Kineosporia succinea: one gene and its partner. The protein of the gene in region 2 interacts with the protein of the main gene of each other region in a pairwise test. Links are inferred from orthologs where the notes say so. Each region holds a gene or a part of one and is shown on either strand. Other genes may lie near its edges. The genes, in order: eno and rpe.

Evidence for each region.
Region 1: the proteins of rpe (region 2) and eno interact in binary tests that used the Escherichia coli proteins (3 or more experiments, as listed by UniProt). The link is inferred for Kineosporia succinea from one-to-one orthologs.

What each region holds. Positions count from the first base shown.
Region 1 is NZ_JAUSQZ010000001.1:1,508,270-1,511,504, forward strand. Bases 93-3,016 are described here. They hold eno (phosphopyruvate hydratase), read right to left. Parts: upstream 2,235-3,016; coding sequence 951-2,234; downstream 93-950. Other genes in these bases: J2S57_RS06745 (FtsB family cell division protein), read right to left, coding at 93-693; J2S57_RS06755 (DUF885 domain-containing protein), read right to left, coding at 2,374-3,016. Also shown: J2S57_RS06740 (DUF501 domain-containing protein), read right to left, coding at 1-7; more of J2S57_RS06745, read right to left, coding at 70-92; more of J2S57_RS06755, read right to left, coding at 3,017-3,235. UniProt on the Escherichia coli protein: Catalyzes the reversible conversion of 2-phosphoglycerate (2-PG) into phosphoenolpyruvate (PEP). It is essential for the degradation of carbohydrates via glycolysis.
Region 2 is NZ_JAUSQZ010000001.1:11,623-14,858, forward strand. Bases 104-3,028 are described here. They hold rpe (ribulose-phosphate 3-epimerase), read right to left. Parts: upstream 1,934-3,028; coding sequence 1,274-1,933; downstream 104-1,273. Other genes in these bases: J2S57_RS00070 (bifunctional 3,4-dihydroxy-2-butanone-4-phosphate synthase/GTP cyclohydrolase II), read right to left, coding at 104-238; J2S57_RS00075 (riboflavin synthase), read right to left, coding at 235-861; J2S57_RS00085 (PPOX class F420-dependent oxidoreductase), read left to right, coding at 2,018-2,425; J2S57_RS00090 (RidA family protein), read right to left, coding at 2,441-2,863; J2S57_RS00095 (RsmB/NOP family class I SAM-dependent RNA methyltransferase), read right to left, coding at 2,877-3,028. Outside these bases: more of J2S57_RS00070, read right to left, coding at 1-103; more of J2S57_RS00095, read right to left, coding at 3,029-3,236. UniProt on the Escherichia coli protein: Catalyzes the reversible epimerization of D-ribulose 5-phosphate to D-xylulose 5-phosphate.

The DNA of each region.
Region 1 (3,235 bases), 1.5 Mb from region 2 along the record:
GGTGCATGATCTCGAGGTCTTCAGCGGTGGCCGGGCTGGGACCCGGATCGCGCTGGGCTTCGGCGGCGCTCACGGCACCTCGGTGGTGGCCTGGGCCTCACCCTGGGAACCGGCGGCCTGGGCGGACACCCAGACGCTGGAGAACCAGGACTGGTTGCCCGCGGGCACGTCGGCGGCGCCGGTGCTGCTCGGGTCGGCCTGCGGCGTGGGCGTGGCACCGGGGACCGCGTAACCGATCTCACCGGGCATCACGTAGTCCAGCCGGGCCCGGGCCTGGGCTCGCACGTAGTCGTCGTCCTTCCAGCGTTCCTGCTGCTTCTTCAGGGACTCGACGTCGTTCTGGGCCTGGGTGACCTCGGAACGCATCGACTCGATCTCCGCGCGCTGCACCAGCCACTTCTGGAAGTAGGGCAGGGTGAGCAGCGCGAGGGCCGCCATCACGGCACCGAGAACCCAGATCGGGCGGCCGGTTCCGAGGGCGAACCCGCGGCCGCGGGAGCCACGGCCGGTCGAGCCCGACCGCGGCCGGGCCGAACCCGGGCGGGTGCTCGTGGGCCGCAGCCCGCCGGAGCGGGAGGCGGTGGTGCGGGCGACCGCGCGCTTCTTCGGCGGGGTGTGCAGGGCGCGGACGGCCGCGGCCTGCCTCTTCTTGGCCGCAACGACCTTCTCGGCGGTCGTCGCGGGCTTCTTCACCGGCTTCTTCGAAGAGGCCTTCAGCGGCTGTCCCGCGCGGGGAGCAGCAGCCTTACGGGCCGAACCCGGCGACCCGGCCGAACCCGGCTGCCGGGCCGAACCGGGCTGCCGGGGCGAACCGGGCTGCCGGGGCGAACCGGGCTGCCGGGCCGAACCGGCTGACGCACCGGAGCCGCCCGCCCGCGCCCGGGGGGCACGTGGCCCTCCGGCGGGATCGGGGATCCCACCGGAGCCGGGTGCGGGCGGACGGCGAGGGCTCATCGGTGGTTGAACCGGGGGAACGCGCCGGCGCCGGCGTACACCGCGGCGTCGTCGAGCTCTTCCTCGATGCGCAGCAGCTGGTTGTACTTCGCCACCCGGTCGGAACGGGCCGGGGCACCGGTCTTGATCTGACCGCAGTCGACCGCGACGGCCAGGTCGGCGATCGTGGTGTCCTCGGTCTCGCCCGAGCGGTGGCTCATCATGGCGCGGTAGCCGCTGCGGTGGGCCAGGGCCACGGCGTCGAACGTCTCGGTCAGGGTGCCGATCTGGTTGACCTTGACCAGCAGCGCGTTCGCGGCGCCGGTCTCGATGCCCTGCTGCAGACGCGCCGGGTTGGTGACGAACAGGTCGTCGCCGACGATCTGCACCTTGGAGCCGACCGCGGTGGTGAGGTCGGTCCAGCCCTGCCAGTCGCTCTCGTCCAGCGGGTCCTCGATGGAGACCAGCGGGTAGTCGTTGACCAGGCTGGTGTAGAACTCGATCATCTCGGCCGAGGAGCGCTTGGCGCCCTCGAACGAGTACACGCCCTCGCTGTGGAACTCGGTGGCGGCGACGTCGAGCGCCAGGCCCAGGTCGGTGCCCAGCACGTAGCCGGCCTTGTCGATGGCCGTGGCGATGAGCTCCAGGGCCTCCTTGGTGCCGGCGACGCTCGGGGCGAAGCCACCCTCGTCACCCAGACCGGTCGAGAGGCCCTGGGCCTTCAGCACCGACTTGAGCGAGTGGTAGACCTCGGCGCCCATGCGCAGGGCCTCCTTGAAGGAGGGCGCGCCGAACGGGGCGATCATGAACTCCTGCACGTCCACGCCGCTGTCGGCGTGGGCGCCACCGTTGACGATGTTCATCATCGGCACCGGGAGGATGTGGGCGTTCGGGCCACCGAGGTAGCGGAACAGCGGCAGCTCGGCCGACTCGGCCGCGGCCTTGGCCACGGCGAGAGAGGCGCCGAGGATGGCGTTCGCACCCAGGTTGGCCTTGTTGTCGGTGCCGTCCAGGTCGAGCATCGCCTGGTCGACCATGCGCTGGTCGCTGGCCTCGAAGCCGAGCAGCGCGGGCTGGATCTGGTCGAGCACGGCGTTGACCGCGTTCTCGACGCCCTTGCCCAGGTAGCGCTTCTTGTCACCGTCACGGCGCTCGACCGCCTCGAAGGCGCCCGTGGAGGCGCCGGACGGAACCGCGGCCCGCGCGATGGTGCCGTCGTCCAGCGCCACCTCGACCTCGACGGTGGGGTTGCCCCGCGAGTCCAGGATTTCCCGGGCTCCGACGGCCTCGATGGTTGCCATGTTTCGCGCTCCTGCTCGTCAGACCGAATAGCCGACCGTTACGACTGTGGAAGAACTGCGTTACCGACCTTATCGTCAGGCCTGACGCCCTCCCCTCACCTGGGGGCAGGTGTCCGGGGGCCAAAGGTCCTGCGAATGCTCACTCGAGGCCGAGCAGGGCACGCAGGTGACGCGGCGGCGGGGCCCCGTGGGCCAGCAGTTCGTCGTGCACCTGCCGTTTCGACCACTCCGGGTTCTCGGCGTGCACCCGCCCGGCCAGATCGCGGATCTCGCGGTGCCCGACGTAGTAGGTGGACAGCTGGGTCGAGGTGAGCAGCGCCCGGCGCCACTTGCCCGCGGCCTCGCCCTCTTCCTGGTGCCCCCGGGCCGTCATCAGCCGCATCGCCTCGTCGCGGGTCATCCCGTGGGCGTGCACCCGCACGTCCAGCACCGCGTTGATCGCACTGCGCAGGGCCATCTTCAGGGTCATCAGGCGCAGCCAGACATCGTCCTCGGCCCGGCCCGCGCCGAGCCCGAACGACGCCATCAGCTCCTCGGCGTACACCGCCCAGCCCTCGATGAACGTGCCGCTGCGGATCGCGCTGCGCACCGGCGTCGAGCCGCGGTAACGGTTGCCGTGCGCCAGCTGCAGCGCGTGCCCCGGAAACCCTTCGTGCACCGCGAGGTTGCGCAGCATGTGGCCGTTGTACTCACGGCGCAGGTCTTCGTCGCCGAGTTCCGTGGCCACCGCGAAGAAGGTGGGCAGGAGCCCCTGCGCGGCCCCCGGCTCGAGCGGGCCGGGCGGGTCGCAGTAGGCCACCGAGATCCCGGCCCGCGACGGCGGCATCCCGATCACCCGCACCGGGGTGGGCGGAACGGTGACCAGGTCGAGTTCGCGCACCCGGTCGGCCAGCAGGACCAGGGCCTCCTCGCAGAGCGGGCGCACGGTGGCATCGGTCACCGGGGCGGACGCGGCGGCCTCGTCGAGCACCTCGCGCACCAGGGTCTCCGACATCGGGCGG
Region 2 (3,236 bases):
CCCGGTCGTCGTACATCGGCGCGCACAGCACACCGGAGGTGTGCCGGATGGTCCAGCCCACCCACTCCGGCGAGGCGTGCACCGCGGAGAGGATGACGTCGCCCTCGTTCTCACGGTCGGCGTCGTCCACCACCAGCACCGGCAGGCCCGAACGCAGTGCCTCGACCGCCTTCTCCACCGGGTCGAGCGCGATGTCGGGGTACGTCACGTCGTCGTGCACCTGCAGGTCGCCGCTCATCGCGGGGCCACCGTCTCTTCCGTGATCGCGGGAGCGGCTGCGAGCCGCTCCACGTACTTGGCCAGCACGTCCACCTCGATGTTCACCGGGTCGCCGACCGCGCGGTGCCCGAGGGTGGTGCGGGCGAGGGTCTCAGGGATGAGGGAGACGGTGACGACGGTCGGGCCGTCGGTGAGCTCGGCGACGGTCAGGGAGACGCCGTCGAGGGTGATCGAGCCCTTCGCGACCACGTAACGGGCCAGTTCGGCGGGCACCTCGACACGCACGAGCTCCCAGTGGTCGCCGGGGACGCGCTCGACGACGGTGCCGGTGCCGTCGACGTGGCCCTGCACGACGTGACCACCGAACCGGCCGTCGGCCTGCAACGGGCGCTCCAGGTTGACGGGGGCGCCGGGTGTGGCGGTGCGCAGCGAGGTCCGCCGGAGCGTCTCGGCCATGACGTCGGCCGTGAAGGTGTCACCGGTCTGCTCGACCACGGTCAGACAGACGCCGTTGACGGCGATCGAGGCGCCCTTGACGGCGTCGGAGGTGACGAGGGGCCCGCGAACGGTCACCCGGGCGGAGTCCGCCCCGGGCACCAGTTCGACGACCTGGCCCAGCTCTTCGACGATTCCGGTGAACATCTGTGATCCTCCCTGGCCACGCGCGTCACGCGGGCTCCGGGGGATCACGACGGGAGACCTCACGGGCCCGAAGGGCCTCGCGAGCGTCGTGTTTCGGCGTCACGGACAGAGAGTTCTCCTCCGCGAACACCGCGTGCTGCCTCCCATCCGGACTTTAACCGTCGGTCCTGGAGTTCCACCAGGTCAACCGCACCGGCCCGAAGGCCTGTGCGGGTCGCGGACTGTCACCGCCGGCTCGGAATTTCACCGACCCCGGAGCACGCACTGCTCTTTTCGTCCGGCCTCCCGCGTCGCGGGCTGCCGAACTGGCCAACAGTGTGCCATTCACATCTGTTCCCGGGAACGGCAGGGCGGGAGTTCACTGCAAATGGGGGACGCCGAACTCCCCTTTAGCGGGACGAAGCGGTCGCGTTCAGCAGGCCTGGGCGGCCAGCTCGCGCAGTTCGGCGATGCTCGCGGCCGCGTCCTGCGCACCGTAGACGGCGGAACCGGCCACGAACACGTCGGCCCCGGCCTCGGCGCAGCGCTCGATGGTCTTCACCGAAACCCCGCCGTCGACCTGGATCCACACGTCCAGCCCGGAGTCCTTCACGGCCTGACGGGTGCGGCGGATCTTCGGGAGCATCGACTCCAGGAACGACTGGCCGCCGAAGCCCGGCTCCACGGTCATGATCAGCAGCATGTCGATCTCGGGCAGCAGCTCGAGGTAGGGCTCGACCGCGGTGGTGGGCTTCAGGGCCAGACCGGCGCGGGCGTCCTGCTTGCGCAGCTCACGGGCCAGGCGGATCGGCGCGGCGGCGGCCTCGGCGTGGAAGGTGACGCTCTTCGCGCCCGCCTCGGCGAAGGCCGGGGCCCAGCGGTCCGGGTCCTCGATCATCAGGTGGCAGTCCACCGGCACCGGCGACACCTTGAGGATCGACTCGACGACCGGCAGGCCGAGCGTGAGGTTCGGGACGAAGTGGTTGTCCATCACGTCGACGTGCGCCCAGTCGGCGCTCGAGATGCGCTCGAGTTCGTGGCCGATCCGGGAGAAGTCGGAGTTCAGGATGCTGGGAGAGATCTGGATGCCCACGTCGCAGAGCCTAGTGCGGACCTGGGGCGCCCCGCGGCCGGCGGGTCTTGACCTCAAGTGAGGTTCATCTCCGAGGATCGGCTCATGACGACTCGCCCCGAGACCGGCCACGACGAGCTGACGCCGCCGATCCTGGCCTACCTCGCCACCCAGACCCTGGGCCGCCTGGCCACCGTCGACCCGAGGAACGCGCCGCAGAACAGCCCGGTGGGATTCACCCACAACGCCGAGCTGGGCACGATCGACATCCGGGGCTGGAACCTCGGTGAGTCCCGCAAGTTCCGCAACGTCGAGAAGAACCCGGCGGTCTCGTTCGTCGTCGACGACATCGCCTCGGTGAAGCCGTGGCGGGTGCGGATGGTCGAGATCCGGGGCACCGCCGAGGCCCTGCGCGGGGTGACGCTGGACGACGGCACCACGGGTGAGCTCATCCGGATCCACCCGCGGCGCATCATCAGCTTCGGCCTGGACGGCGAGGTACCACCACGCTGATCCGGGTCAGTCCGGTCAGTCCGGCGCGGACCCGCCCGGGCGCACCGCGATCGCCTCGATCTCGATCAGCCAGTCCGGCTGGGCCAGCGAGACCACCTGCGCGATCGTGTCCGCCGGGTACGGCCGGGAGAAGAACTCCCGGCGCAGGGCGACCACGTCGTCCATCGGCGGCGGCACCGTGACCAGGATCGTCACCTTGGCCACGTGGTCGAGGCCGGTGCCGGCAGCCGTCAGCACCCGCTCGAGGTTGCGGAAGGCCTGACGCGCCTGGCCGGCGAAGTCACCGGCCACGGTGAGGCCGTTCGCGTCGACCCCGACCTGCCCCGACACGAAGACCAGGTCGCCCACGCCCACCGCCTGGGAGATGGACGTGGGGTCGTACACGTCGGGGCCGGTGACGACCCGGCGCACCGGGCCCCCGGTCGTGCCGTCCGTCATGCGTTGCGGCCCGTCATGCGTTGCGCCGCAGCAGCGACAGGAACATCGAGTCGGTGCCGTGCAGGTGGGTCCACAGCTGCACGGACGGCCCGTCGCCCAGCACCAGGTCGTCGGAGCCGGGCAGACGTCGCGAGCCGATCAGGTCGCGCAGCACCGCCGGGGTGTCGAGGCGCTCCACATCGTCGCGGCCGCGCAGCACGTCGTCGACCACCAGGCGGGTCTCGGCCGGGTGCGGTGAGCAGGTGGCGTAGGCGACCACACCGCCGGGCCGCACCGCCGCGAGCGCCGACTCCAGCAGGGCCCGCTGCAGCGGGGCCAGCGAGGTCAGGTCGGAAGGGCTGCGCCGCCAGCGCGACTCCGGGCGGCGCCGCAG